DNA from 4 places in the Streptomyces sp. NPDC059875 genome. Region 3 is predicted to be linked to each of the others. Evidence: riboswitches for the same ligand, from Rfam matches in the RefSeq annotation. Region 3 holds a riboswitch; each other region holds the start of a gene.
What was found. Region 3 has a riboswitch for cobalamin ahead of metE (5-methyltetrahydropteroyltriglutamate--homocysteine S-methyltransferase). Riboswitches for the same ligand answer to the same signal wherever they lie in the genome.
Positions count from the first base shown of each region.

Region 1: another riboswitch for cobalamin. It lies ahead of ACFV9D_RS04845 (ABC transporter substrate-binding protein); the one in region 3 lies ahead of metE (5-methyltetrahydropteroyltriglutamate--homocysteine S-methyltransferase).
Region 2: another riboswitch for cobalamin. It lies ahead of ACFV9D_RS26175 (cobalamin biosynthesis protein); the one in region 3 lies ahead of metE (5-methyltetrahydropteroyltriglutamate--homocysteine S-methyltransferase).
Region 4: another riboswitch for cobalamin. It lies ahead of ACFV9D_RS02285 (ribonucleoside-diphosphate reductase subunit alpha); the one in region 3 lies ahead of metE (5-methyltetrahydropteroyltriglutamate--homocysteine S-methyltransferase).

Region 1 covers NZ_JBHWJZ010000003.1:191,692-194,975, reverse strand. Annotated here, with positions in the region: gene ACFV9D_RS04855 (ABC transporter ATP-binding protein) at 1-52, opposite strand, end outside; gene ACFV9D_RS04850 (FecCD family ABC transporter permease) at 49-1,062, opposite strand; gene ACFV9D_RS04845 (ABC transporter substrate-binding protein) at 1,059-2,117, opposite strand; cobalamin riboswitch at 2,129-2,326, opposite strand; gene ACFV9D_RS04840 (glyceraldehyde-3-phosphate dehydrogenase) at 2,436-3,284, opposite strand, start outside.
Region 2 covers NZ_JBHWJZ010000023.1:104,042-107,325, forward strand. Annotated here, with positions in the region: gene ACFV9D_RS26170 (cobyric acid synthase) at 1-837, opposite strand, end outside; gene ACFV9D_RS26175 (cobalamin biosynthesis protein) at 834-1,796, opposite strand; cobalamin riboswitch at 1,829-1,973, opposite strand; gene ACFV9D_RS26180 (hypothetical protein) at 2,094-2,315, opposite strand; gene ACFV9D_RS26185 (anion permease) at 2,328-3,284, opposite strand, start outside.
Region 3 covers NZ_JBHWJZ010000001.1:22,327-25,610, forward strand. Annotated here, with positions in the region: gene ACFV9D_RS00085 (LacI family DNA-binding transcriptional regulator) at 1-771, opposite strand, end outside; gene ACFV9D_RS00090 (SRPBCC family protein) at 1,081-1,527, shown strand; cobalamin riboswitch at 1,718-1,938, shown strand; gene metE (5-methyltetrahydropteroyltriglutamate--homocysteine S-methyltransferase) at 2,101-3,284, shown strand, end outside.
Region 4 covers NZ_JBHWJZ010000002.1:72,348-75,631, reverse strand. Annotated here, with positions in the region: gene mctP (monocarboxylate uptake permease MctP) at 1-286, shown strand, start outside; gene ACFV9D_RS02290 (GNAT family N-acetyltransferase) at 370-873, shown strand; cobalamin riboswitch at 918-1,050, shown strand; gene ACFV9D_RS02285 (ribonucleoside-diphosphate reductase subunit alpha) at 1,177-3,284, shown strand, end outside.

The sequences.
Region 1 (3,284 bases), on a different contig from region 3:
GGATCAGCCGCCCGCCGGCGGTGCGCGAGACGCGTTCGGCGCCGAGTGTCATCGGTGGGCCCTCCTGCTCCGGTACAGGACGAGGACGAAGGCGGGGACTCCGACGAGTGAGGTGACGACGCCGACCGGCACCTCCTGGGGTTCGAGGACGGTCCGGGCGAGGGTGTCCACCCAGACCAGGAAGACCGCACCGCCGAGGGCGGTGACGGGCAGCAGTCGGCCGTGTCCCGGTCCGACGAGGGCACGGGCCGCGTGCGGCAGGACGAGGCCGACGAAACCGATCGCGCCCGCCGAGCTGACCAGTGCGGCGGTGAGCAGCGCGGTGGCGCACAGCAGGACGAGCCGGGTGCGGGCGACCCGTACGCCGAGGGTGGCCGCCGCGTCCTGTCCGAACGCGAAGGCGTCGAGGGTACGGGCGTAGCCGAGGCAGACGGCCAGGGTGAGCACGAGGACGGCGAGGCAGAGCCATACGTCGCTCCAGCCGGCGCCGCTCAGCGACCCGAGCAGCCAGAACAGCACGCCGCGGGTCGTCTCGGCGTCGGCGGAGGTGACGACGACGAAGGAGGTGAGGGCGGAGAAGAGCTGCATCGCCGCGACGCCGGAGAGGACGACCCGGTCGGGCGTGCCGCCGAGCGTGTGACTCAGCAGGAGCATCGCGGCGAACGAGCACACCGCGCCCGCGAAGGCGCCCGCGGAGAGGGACAGCGCTCCCCCGCCGACGCCGAGGACGACCACCACGACCGCTCCGGTCGAAGCGCCGGAGGAGACGCCGAGGACGAAGGGGTCGGCGAGCGGATTGCGCAGTAGGGACTGCATGACCGCTCCGCAGACGGCGAGGCCTGCCCCGCATACGGCGGCGAGGAGGGTACGGGGCAGTCGCAGGTTCCAGATGATGCCGTCCCGGATCGGGCCGATCCCGGAGGGGGCGCCGCCGAGATGGGAGGCGACGACGGACCCCGCGTCGCCGACGCCCATGTCCGCCGGTCCGATGGTGATCGCCACGGCCAGCGAGAGGAGGAGCGCCGCGCATCCGGCCGTGATGCGCAGCAGGGCGGCGGTCACTTCGTGAGGCCGTGCGCGCGCAGGGCGGCGGCGACCTGTTCGATGCCCTCGACGGTGCGGATGGTCGGGTTCATGGCCTGACCGCTGAGGAGCACGTACCGCTTGTGGCGTACGGCGTCCATGTTCTTCGTGACCGGGTCGGACTCCAGGAACTCGATCTTCTTCGCGGCGCTCTCCCCGGACTGCGCCTTGCGCGTGAGGTCGCCGATCACCAGCAGGTCGGGGTTGCGGTCGGCGACCGACTCCCAGCCGATCTGTGGCCATTCCTCGGTGGTGTCGTCGAAGACGTTCTTCGTTCCGGTCTCCCGGGTGATGACGCCGGGTGCTCCGCAACAGCCCGCCATGTAGGGGGACTTGGCGTCGGAGAACCAGTAGAGGACGCTGACGTCGGCGGCGCGGAGACCGTCGGTGGCCTTCGTCACCCGGCCCTTGAGCCGGGTGATCAGCTGTTCGCCGCGCTCCTCGACACCGAACACCCGGGCCAGGTCGCGGACTTCACCGTAAACGGCGTCCATGGCCAGCGGTGTGGTGCGCTTGCCGTCGCCACCATCGCTGTTGTCCTTGCCCACGCAGTCGGACGGGGAGAGGTAGGTGGGGACGCCGAGCTTCTCGAACTGCTCGCGGGTGGCGACCCCGCCCTTGCCGAGCGTGGAGCCGAACGAGGCGGCGACGAAGTCGGGTTCGGCGTCCAGCACCTTCTCGAAGGAGGGGTTGTTCTCCGCCAGCCTCGGGACTCCGGAGGCGGCCTTCTCCAGGCCCTTCATCACCGGGTCGGTCCAGGTCGCGGTCCCCACCATCCGGTCGCCGAGACCGAGGGACAGCATGATCTCGGTGGTGCCCTGGTTCAGGGACACGGCCCGGCGCGGCCCGCCGGGCGGGATCTCCACGGTGCGGCCGCAGTTCTCGAGCGTCCGCGCGGAGGCGGACGGTGCGGACCCGGCCTCGTCGGCGGGGCCGGCGCAGCCGGTGAGGAGCAGGGCCCCGGACGCGAGCAGCGCGAAGGGAAGGGGGGTACGGGCGAATGGCACGGCTCGTCCTCGGCGTCGAGGGCCCATGCGCGGGGCCCGTCTCGTACGGAACCGCCAGCAGGTCTTCGGACTCGGGGTCATCCGGACGGGGCGCCTTCCCGGACCGGTTCCCCGGTCCAGTGGCTTCGTGCCCCGCCCGTCGCCCTCACCGCTGCGCGTCAGCTCCGGATTCGCACCGGATTCCCTGACTCGCGTGCGTCACGCACGTGAGTTCGACTGGCTACCGCAAGCTACCAGAACGCCGACGGGGCGGCGGTGGGAGGGTGCGCGAGCCCTTTCGGGATCTGCCGCACCACTCCACCGCCGCCCCGTTCACCGGGGCCCGGACGTGCCGGACCGCCGAGGTCAGACCACGGGCACCGGGTAGGTCGGGTACTCGACCCCGGACACGTGCTGGACGACGCGGATGACCTGGCAGGAGTAGCCGAACTCGTTGTCGTACCAGAGGTAGAGGATCGCGTTGTCACCGTCGACCTTGGTGGCGCCGGCGTCGACGATCGACGCGTGGCGCGAGCCGACGAAGTCCATCGAGACGGCGTCGGGGGCGGTGGTGAAGTCGATCTGGCGCTTGAGCGGCGAGTGCAGCGAGACGTCGCGGAGGTAGTCGAGGACATCCTCGCGGGTGGTCTCGCGACCCAGGCGCAGGCTGAGGATGGCGATCGAGACGTCCGGGACGGGGACGCGGATCGAGCTGCCGGTGATCGGCGCCTTGAGGTCGGGCAGCGCCTTGGCGACGGCCGACGCGGCTCCGGTCTCGGTGATGACCATGTTGAGCGGCGCGGAACGGCCGCGACGGTCGGCCTTGTGGTAGTTGTCCAGCAGGTTCTGGTCGTTGGTGAACGAGTGGACGGTCTCCACGTGGCCGCGCAGGACGCCGTACTCGTCGGCCATCGCCTTCAGCGGCGGGACGATCGCGTTGGTGGTGCAGGAGGCGCAGGACAGGATCTGCTCGTCCGGCTTGATCGTGTCGTGGTTGACGCCGTGGACGATGTTCGGGACGTCGCCCTTGCCCGGAGCGGTCAGGACGACCTTGTCGATACCGGGGCGCAGGTGCTTCGACAGGCCCTCGCGGTCCCGCCACTTGCCCGTGTTGTCGATGAGGATGGCGTCCTTGATGCCGTACGCCGTGTAGTCGACCTCGGAGGGGTCGTTGGCGTAGATCACCTTGATGGTGTTGCCGTTGGCGACGATCGT
Region 2 (3,284 bases), on a different contig from region 3:
CGTGAAGTTCGACATCAGCGGCACGGCGCACACCGCGACCCGCAGCACGTCCTCGCCGACCGGCGGCGCCACGACCGACTCGCGGACCGCGCCCCGCAGCGAGACCCGCAGGCCGTCCTCCTCGTCGATGCCGAGCCCGTGCGCGTACGGCAGGACACCGTACGTGCGGCGCCCGGTGAGCCCGTGCAGCATGTCGAGGCCCGGCTCGAGAAGGGTCACGTCACCGCGGAACTTGTTCACGAGATAGCCCGCGATCAGCTCCTGGTCCTCGGGCGCGAGCAGCGCCGTCGTGCCGAAGAACTGGGCGAACACCCCGCCCCGGTCGATGTCGCCGACCACGAGCACGGGCAGCCGAGCCGCCCGCGCGATGCCCATGTTCACGATGTCCGTGCGCCGCAGATTGATCTCGGCCGGACTGCCCGCCCCCTCGCAGATCACGGCGTCATACGTGCCCCGCAGCTCCTCCAGGCACGCCAACACCGGCTCGAAGAGCTCCTTCTGCCGCCCTCCGTGGTAGCCCCGGGCGCTGAGTTCGCCCACCGGCTTGCCCATCAGGACGACCTGGCTGGAGCGGTCGCTCCCCGGCTTCAGGAGCACCGGGTTCATCAGCGCGCTCGGCTCGACCCGAGCCGCCTGCGCCTGCATGGCCTGCGCCCGGCCGATCTCCGCGCCCTCCCTCGTCACGAAGGAGTTCAGCGACATGTTCTGGCCCTTGAACGGGGCGACCCTCACGCCCTGCCGGACCAGCCAGCGGCAGATGCCCGCCGTGACGACGCTCTTGCCCGCGTCGGACGTGGTCCCCGCGACCAGCAGTCCGCCACCCGGTCCGCCCCTCATGCCCGCCTCCGCTTCATGGCCCTTGCGGCCAGCCGTCCACCCACACACACCGCCAGCGTCAGCGCGGTCACCCGGCGCGAGAGCCGCACCGCCCGCTCGATGTCCCCGACCTCCACGGCCCGGCCCTCCCCGTTGAGCACGGGCCGGTGCTCGACCCGTCCGCCGTACGACAGCGTGCCCCCGAGCCGTACGCCGAGCGCCCCCGCGAAGGAGGCCTCCACCGGACCGGCGTTGGGGCTGGGGTGCTGGGCCGCGTCCTGCCGCCAGGCCCGCGCCGCCCCCCGCGGGTCGCCGCCCGCCACCGTCACGAGCGCGGCGGTCAGCCGGGCGCCCGGCCAGCCGACGACGTCGTCGAGCCGGGCCGAGGCCCAGCCGAAGCGCCGGTACGTGGGGGACTTGTGGCCGACCATGGCGTCCAGCGTGTTCACGGCCCGGAAGCCGACCAGGCCCGGAACCCCCGCGACCGCGCCCCAGACCAGGGCACCCACGACGGCGTCGGACGTGTTCTCGGCGACGGACTCCACCACCGCGCGGGCCATCGCCGGACCGTCCAGGGCCTGCGGATCACGCCCCACCAGATGCGGCAGCCGCTCGCGGGCCACCTCCAGGTCTCCGGCGGCCAGGGCCCCGCCGATGGCGCGCGCCTCCCGGCCCAGGGTCGTACCGCCGACGACGGCCCAGACGGAGGCGGCGGTCAGGGCGACCGCGGCGCGGGGGTGGTCGCGTACGGTACGGGCGGCCAGCGCCGCGACCGCCGTGGCACCGCCGGCGCAGACGGCGGTGTGCAGCGCGCCCCACCCTCGGTGGTCGCGCCGGAGTAGCTTCTCGACGGAGCCGGCGGCCCGCCCGAACGCGGCGACCGGATGGCCGCGGCGGGGGTCGCCGACGATCAGGTCCGCGGCCAGACCGGCGGCGGCGCCGTACGCGAATACACCTGTGGCTGCACTGCGGCCGGGCATGGCGCTGTGTCCTCACTCAGGGTCCGCGCCCTGGCTCGACGTGACCGGCGGTGAGAGTTCCTGGCTCCCGGGGATCGACTCCCCGGTCACAGTGGCGGGACCGCGCCGGATTCGCACCGGACTTCCTCTACTGCCGCCGTAATGGCCCCGGAAGTCCACCACGCTGTGCGAACACCCGTCAACTCACCTTTGACCTGCGGCGGGACAGTGTGCGAAGCCCCACACGGACCCGCGGACACGACGACGGGCGGGCCGCACCCGAAGGTGCGACCCGCCCGGTCGACGATGCGTGTCCCGTCAGGCCACGATGAGATAGATCCCGTACGCGACGGCCGCCGCGCACAGCGCGAAGGCCGCGTACGCGCCGGTGCGAGCCAGGGTGGCCGAGCCTCCCTGGGAGGCGGCCTGCTCCTGCTTGGAGAGGCCGACGATGCCGAGGGTGAAGAGGCCCACGAGGGCGACGGTCGCCACGAGGCTGACTCCGAAGACGGAGCCGAGAGCTGCCCAGTCGATCTTCATGTCGTTCGTTCCTTACACCGCGGCCGAGGCTGCGGGGGCTGCCGGGTCCGCGGGGGCCGGCGAGGGGATGGTGGTCTTCAGGTCCTCGTCCGCGACGGCGGCGACGGAACCGGCCGGCGGCGGGGTGACGGCCGCGATGGCGGTGGTCACGACGCCCGCGGGCTCGGTCTCGACGTCGTTGACGTTGGTGTGGTCGACCACCTGGCGGCGGGAGACGACCCAGATGGCGACGCAGGAGGCGACCAGGAAGGCCGCGACGGCGTAGACGCCCCAGTCGCCCTGGCTGGCGACGTACTCGGCGCCGGCCCCGACCAGGCCGGCGGCCGGCAGGGTCAGGCCCCAGGCGACGAACATCCGGGTGGCGGTCGACCAGCGGACGACACCGCCCTTGCGGCCCAGGCCCGCGCCCATGACGGCGCCGGAGCAGGAGTGCGTGGTCGAGAGGGAGAAGCCGAGGCTGGAGGAGGCCAGGATGACCGTGGCCGCGCTGGTCTGGGCGGCGAAGCCCTGCTGCGGCTGGAGGTCGGTGAGGCCCTTGCCCATCGTGCGGATGATGCGCCAGCCGCCGAGGTAGGTGCCGAGCGCGATCGCCGTACCGGCGGAGACGATGACCCAGACCGGCGGGTTGGAGCCGGGGGCGATGATGCCGCCGGCGACCAGGGCGAGGGTGATGATGCCCATGGTCTTCTGGGCGTCGTTGGTGCCGTGGGCGAGCGAGACGAGACCGGCGGAGGCGATCTGACCGGCCCGGTAGCCCTTGTCGGTCGTCTTCTTGTCGGCCTTCTTGTCGAGGCGGTACGTCAGGCGGGCGGCGAACATCGCGGCCAGACCGGCGACCAGGGGGGCGGCGACCGCCGGGATGAGCACCTTGCTGACGACGGTCCCGCCGTTGACGCCGCTGACGCCGATGGAGGCGATGGTCGCGCCGATGAGGCCGCCCATCAGGGCGTGGGAGGAGCTGGACGGCAG
Region 3 (3,284 bases):
GAGGTCGTTGGCGCAGAAGACGGCGGTCGGCCGCTCCGCCGCCCCCAGCAGCCGCGCCCCTGCGTCCCGGCCGGCGTTCACGTCCAGTCGCTCGCCGCCGATCTCGTGGAGCGCGTCCGGGGGCAGTCCGGCTTCCGCCAGGGCGTGATGCGCGCCGGTGCGGCGGTCCTGGACCTGGAGCAGGTGGGGCGGTCCGCTGACGTAGGCGATCGAGCGGTGACCGAGGGAGAGCAGATGGCGGACGGCCATCGCGCCGCCCGCGACGTCGTCCACGGAGACCGAGCACTCCGCCTCGCCGCCGGCCACCCGGTCCACGAGCACGAAGGGGATGCCGTGCCGCCGGAACTCCCGAAGGTTGCTCCCACTGGGGTCGGCGGGGGTCACCAGGACGCCGTGCACCCGCTGCTCGGCGAAGAGGGAGAGGTACTCGGCCTCGGCGGCGGGGCTCTGGTCGCTGTTGCAGACCATCACACTCAGTCCGGCCGCGCGGGCGGTCCGCTCGGCGCCCTTGGCCAGGTCGACGAAGAAGGGGTTGCCCATGTCGAGGACGAGGAGGGCGAGGATCCGGCTCCGGCCGGCCCGCAGCTGGCGAGCGGACTCGCTTCGGATGTATCCGAGCCGCGCGATGACGTCCCGCACATGGCGGCGCGTGCGCTCGGAGACGAGATCGGGCCGGTTGATCACATTGGAGACCGTGCCGACCGAGACCCCCGCCTCCCGGGCCACGTCCTTGATGCCGGCTCCCCGCCCCGTGCGTGTCGTGCGACTCACCTGGCGCGCTCTCCGTCCCGATCGTCGGCCCCGACCGTCCGCTGCACTCGCTTCACTCGCTACCGATTGGATCGTATCAACGCCGGTTGGGAGCAACACCCTGGGCTGTGTGCGGTCGTGACTCGATCCACAGGTCGCAACACCCCCCAGGTCCCTAAAACGATTCATGCATTCGGCCCCGGGCCGGTGGCCGTAGGGGATTCGCCGCCCATGCCCGGAGCACTCCGTTCGGACCTGTCGGACTGCGCGGGCGGACGGACGGTACAAGGCTGGAGGCCAAGCCCATCCTCCCGAAGGAGCGTGATCGGCGTGGCCCGGAACCGCCGTCTGATCCTGAGCTCGCCGTCCGAGGTCTGGCGCCTGCTGTCCGAAGGCAAACGCTACGGGGAGTGGGTGACGGGCACCCAGCAGGTCCTCGCCGCGGACCCGCACTGGCCGGAGGTGGGCGCACGACTGAAGGTACGCGTCGGTGCCGGCCCCTTGACCCTCGACGACACCTGCGTCGTCCGCGTCTGCGAACCGGAGCGGCGCCTGGAGCTGGAAGCGAAGGCGGATCCCTTCGGGGCGGCACGCATCGCCATGAAGCTGATGCCCTGGGGCGAGAACACCCTCTTCACCCTTGACTGGCATCCTCTCCGGGGCCCCGGCACCCGGATGCACGGTCTCCCCGTGGACTACATCGTCGCCGTCCGCAACGGCATGATGCTGACGAAGCTGGCCGAGATCGCGGTACGCGAACACTCCGCGAAGGTGTGAGCACTCACGTAGCGTCCCCCACCGGTACGGCACGAAGGTGCTGCTGCTCTCGTCCACGGCGAGCGCTCGACCGAGCGGCGGGACCGCGCGCCGAGAGCATTCCAGCGCGGAGCCGCTCCGAGTCCGGGGCGTGTCTCACCTCACCATCCGAATCGTGAACATCACCCGCCCCAGCGCCGAGTGGCCCCCTACGCTGGCCGGTGCAGCTGGTTCGCCCCGTCCGCCAGGCGGGATGCGTCGTAAGAGGGAACCCGGTGGGAATCCGGGACTGCCCCGCAGCGGTGAGCGGGAACGACCGCCGTCATACGCACTGGATCCGGTACGGGTCTGGGAAGCGACGGCCACTAGGTGTCCACCCTTGGGTGGACGTGCCCGCGAGTCCGAAGACCTGCCCGTTGCCCGCGTGCGAACGACTCGTGCGCGGACATTCCGGTGACCTCGTGGGCGGGTCGGCGTACATACCAGGCGGGGACCGGCGCCCATGGCGCGCGAGGTCGATCGTCCGGTACGTCCCCTTCGCGCTCTCGTCCCGTCTCCGGGATCTCAGGGATTCATCTCGCGAAGGAGATCTCCGTGACCACCAAACCCGCAGCAGCGGCAGCACGGGCCACCGTGTACGGCTACCCCCGGCAGGGACAGAACCGGGAGCTGAAGAAGGCGATCGAGGGTTTCTGGAAGGGCCGCGTCACCGCCGACGCCCTCCGGGCCACCGCCGCCGAACTGCGCCGGGCCGCCTGGCAGCAGCTCGCCGGGGCCGGCATCGACGAAGTCCCGACCGGTGACTTCTCCTACTACGACCACGTACTGGACACGACCGTGATGGTCGGCGCGGTCCCCGAACGCCACCGGGAGGCCGTCGCCGCCGATCCTTCCCCGAGCTCTCGACTTCGCTCGAGCAGGGGATGCCCCATGGACGTGTACTTCGCGATGGCGCGCGGCACGCAGGACGTCGCCCCGCTCGAGATGACCAAGTGGTTCGACACCAACTACCACTACCTGGTGCCCGAACTGGGCCCTGACACCGTGTTCCGGGCGGACTCCACCAAGCAGGTCGCCGAGCTGAAGGAAGCCCTCGCCCTGGGGCTGACGGCCCGTCCCGTCCTGGTCGGCCCGGTCACCTACCTGCTCCTGGCCAAGCCCGCGCCCGGCGTGGCCACGGACTTCGACCCGCTGACGCTGCTCGACCGGCTGCTTCCGGTGTACGCCGAGGTCCTCGCCGACCTGCGTGCCGCCGGCGCCCGGTGGGTACAGCTCGACGAGCCCTCCCTGGTGCAGGACCACACCCCGGCCGAGCTGAACGCCGCCACGCGCGCGTACCGTGAACTCGGCACCCTCACGGACCGGCCGAAGCTGCTGATCGCTTCCTACTTCGGCCGCCTGGGCAAGGCCCTGCCCGTCCTGGCCAAGGCTCCGGTCGAGGGACTCGCGATCGACTTCACGGAGTCCGCCGCGGCCAATCTGGACGCCCTCGCCGCCGTCGGCGGTCTGCCCGGCAAACGTCTGGTCGCCGGGGTGGTCAACGGCCGCAACATCTGGGTCGACGACCTGACGAAGTCCCTCGCCACCCTCGGGACCCTGCTCGGCCTCGCCGACCGGGTCGACGTGTCGGCCTCCTGCTCCCTGCTGCACGTCCCCCTCGACGCGTCCGCCGAGCGGGACATCGCACCGCAGATCCTGCGCTGGCTCGCCTTCGCCCGCCAGAAGACCGCCGAGATCGTCACCCTCGCCAAGGGCCTGGCCCACGGTACCGGCGCGAT
Region 4 (3,284 bases), on a different contig from region 3:
CGTCGGCATGGTCTACGGCACGGCGGCGGCGTACGGCGTGGCCAGCCCGACCCAGAAGCACTTCGGCGGCTCGTCCGCCGAGATCCCGGGCATCGGCGAGATCGGCTACATCGGCCTCACCGCCTTCGTCATCAACGTGGTCGTCACCGTCGTCCTGACCTTCGTCCTGAAGGCCGTGAAGGCGCCGGACGGTGTGGACGAGACCTCGCCGTCGGACTACACGGCGGACGCGGGCGACGCGGGAGTCCGGACCGAGCTGCCGAAGGTCGGCGCCGGCTCGCACTGACGCCGAGGAGCACAGCGCGGGGCCCGGGATTCCGAACGGAAATCCCGGGCCCTTCGCCGTACCCCTGGGGCAGACTGCGCCGCATGGACTTCACCATCAGGACGGTACGACCCGAGGAGTACGAGGCCCTCGGCGACCTCACCGCACGCGCCTATCTGGACGACGGACACCTCGACTTCGGCGAGGACGACGACTATCTGCATCTGCTGCGGGACGTGGCCCGGCGGGTCGCCGAGGCGGAGGTGCTGGTGGCGGTGGACCGCGCCGGCACCGTGCTCGGCGGGGTCACCTTCGCCCTGGGCGACGAGGAGTGGGCCGACATCGCGCGCGAGGGCGAGGCCGAGTTCCGGATGCTCGCCGTGGCGAAGGACGCGCGGGGGCGGGGCGTCGGCGAGGCGCTCGTACGGGCCTGTGTGGAGCAGGCGCGGGAGATCGAGGGGTGCCGGCGCATGGTGCTGTCGACCCAGCCCCGCATGGCCTCGGCGCACCGGATCTACGAGCGGATGGGCTTCGTCCGCACCCCCGAAAGGGACTGGAAGCCGATTCCGGACATGGATCCGCTACTCACCTACAGCATGGAACTCTGAACCCAACGACACAACATGTGGGGGGTGCTTCGAGGAGCGCCCCCCACATGTATGCTCGTGCTCGCTGTCCTTGCAGGGGAATCCGGTGGAAATCCGGAACTGTCCCGCAACGGTGTGGTTTCGGCGTGCTTGTGCGCCGGCCGAGTCCGAAGACCTGCGGACAGCGCACCCGGTCCGTCCGTTCCGGGTGCCACAGACGTCCGGGCCTCGCGGAGTGGGCCGTGGCGCGGCGCACCCCTGCGTACGGGTGCCCGCTGCCCGCCTCCCCCGCCGGCCCCGAGCCGAGCGAGGGAGAGCCCCCACGTGACCATCGCGCCCGCCGATCCGGCCGCAGCGATCGAGAGCGACGGTAACGAGAGCGACGGACCCGGGACCGTGCTTCTGCGGACCCTGACCGACCTCACCGCCGACCTCACCGACACCGACCCCGGCAAGGTCGCCGCGGCGGCGCTCCGCGGCCGCAACGCCGGTTCGGACGAGGCCGAGCTGCGCGAGCTGGCCACCGAGGCGGCCGCCGGTCTGATCGCCGAGGACCCCGCGTACTCCCGGCTCGCCGCCCGGCTCCTGACGATCACCATCGCCGACGAGGCGGCCGACCAGGGCGCGGTGTGCTTCTCCGCCTCGGTCGCCGTGGGCCACCACGAGGGCCTGATCGCCGACCGCACGGCCGAGTTCGTCGCCCTGCACGCCGACCGGCTCGACTCGCTGATCGACGCCGCGGGCGACGACCGCTTCGGCTACTTCGGTCTGCGCACCCTCTACTCGCGCTATCTGCTGCGCCACCCGATCACCCGCAAGGTGATCGAGACCCCGCAGCACTTCATGCTGCGCGTCGCCTGCGGCCTCGCCGAGGACGACAGCGTGCGCGCGCTGGACGAGGTCGCGGCGCTGTACGGGCTGATGAGCCGGCTCGACTACCTGCCCTCCTCCCCCACGCTCTTCAACTCCGGCACCCGCCACCCGCAGATGTCGTCCTGCTACCTGCTGGACTCCCCGCTCGACGAGCTGGACTCGATCTACGACCGCTACCACCAGGTCGCGCGCCTGTCGAAGCACGCCGGCGGCATCGGGCTCTCGTACTCCCGTATCCGCGCCCGCGGTTCCCTGATCCGGGGCACCAACGGGCACTCCAACGGCATCGTGCCGTTCCTGAAGACCCTGGACGCCTCGGTGGCGGCCGTGAACCAGGGCGGCCGGCGCAAGGGCGCGGCCGCGGTCTACCTGGAGACCTGGCACGCGGACATCGAGGAGTTCCTGGAGCTGCGCGACAACACCGGTGAGGACGCCCGGCGTACGCACAACCTGAACCTCGCGCACTGGATCCCGGACGAGTTCATGCGCCGGGTCAACGCCGACGCCGAGTGGTCGCTGTTCTCCCCGGCCGACGTGCCCGAGCTGGTCGACCTGTGGGGCGAGGAGTTCGACGCCGCGTACCGCAAGGCGGAGGCTGCCGGCCTGGCCCGCAAGAGCATGCCGGCCCGTGACCTGTACGGCCGGATGATGCGGACGCTGGCCCAGACCGGCAACGGCTGGATGACCTTCAAGGACGCCTCCAACCGCACGGCCAACCAGACCGCCGAGCCGGGCCACACGGTCCACTCCTCCAACCTCTGCACGGAGATCCTGGAGGTCACGGACGACGGCGAGACCGCGGTCTGTAACCTGGGCTCGGTCAACCTCGGGGCGTTCGTCGTCGGTTCGGACATCGACTGGGAGCGGCTCGACGCGACCGTCCGTACGGCCGTCACGTTCCTCGACCGGGTCGTGGACATCAACTTCTACCCGACCGAGCAGGCCGGGCGCTCCAACGCCCGCTGGCGCCCGGTGGGCCTGGGCGCGATGGGCCTCCAGGACGTCTTCTTCCAGCTGAAGCTGCCCTTCGACTCCCCCGAGGCGCGCGCGCTGTCCACCCGGATCGCCGAGCGGATCATGCTCGCCGCGTACGAGGCGTCCGCCGACCTCGCCGAGCGCAACGGCCCGGTGCCGGCCTGGGACAAGACCCGCGCCGCGCGCGGTGTCCTGCACCCCGACCACTACGACGTCGAGCTGAACTGGCCGGAGCGCTGGGCCGCGCTGCGCGAGCGGATCGCCGCCGTCGGCATGCGCAACAGCCTGCTCCTCGCCATCGCGCCGACGGCGACCATCGCCTCGATCGCGGGCGTGTACGAGTGCATCGAGCCGCAGGTCTCCAACCTGTTCAAGCGCGAGACGCTCTCCGGCGAGTTCCTCCAGGTCAACTCGTACCTGGTCGACGAGCTGAAGAAGCTCGGCGTGTGGGACGCGCAGACCCGTGAGGCGCTGCGCGAGTCCAACGGCTCGGTGGCCGGCTTCACCTGGGTCCCGGCCGAGGTGCGCGAGCTGTACCGCACGGCGTGGGAGATCCCGCAGCGCGGCCTGATCGACATGGCCGC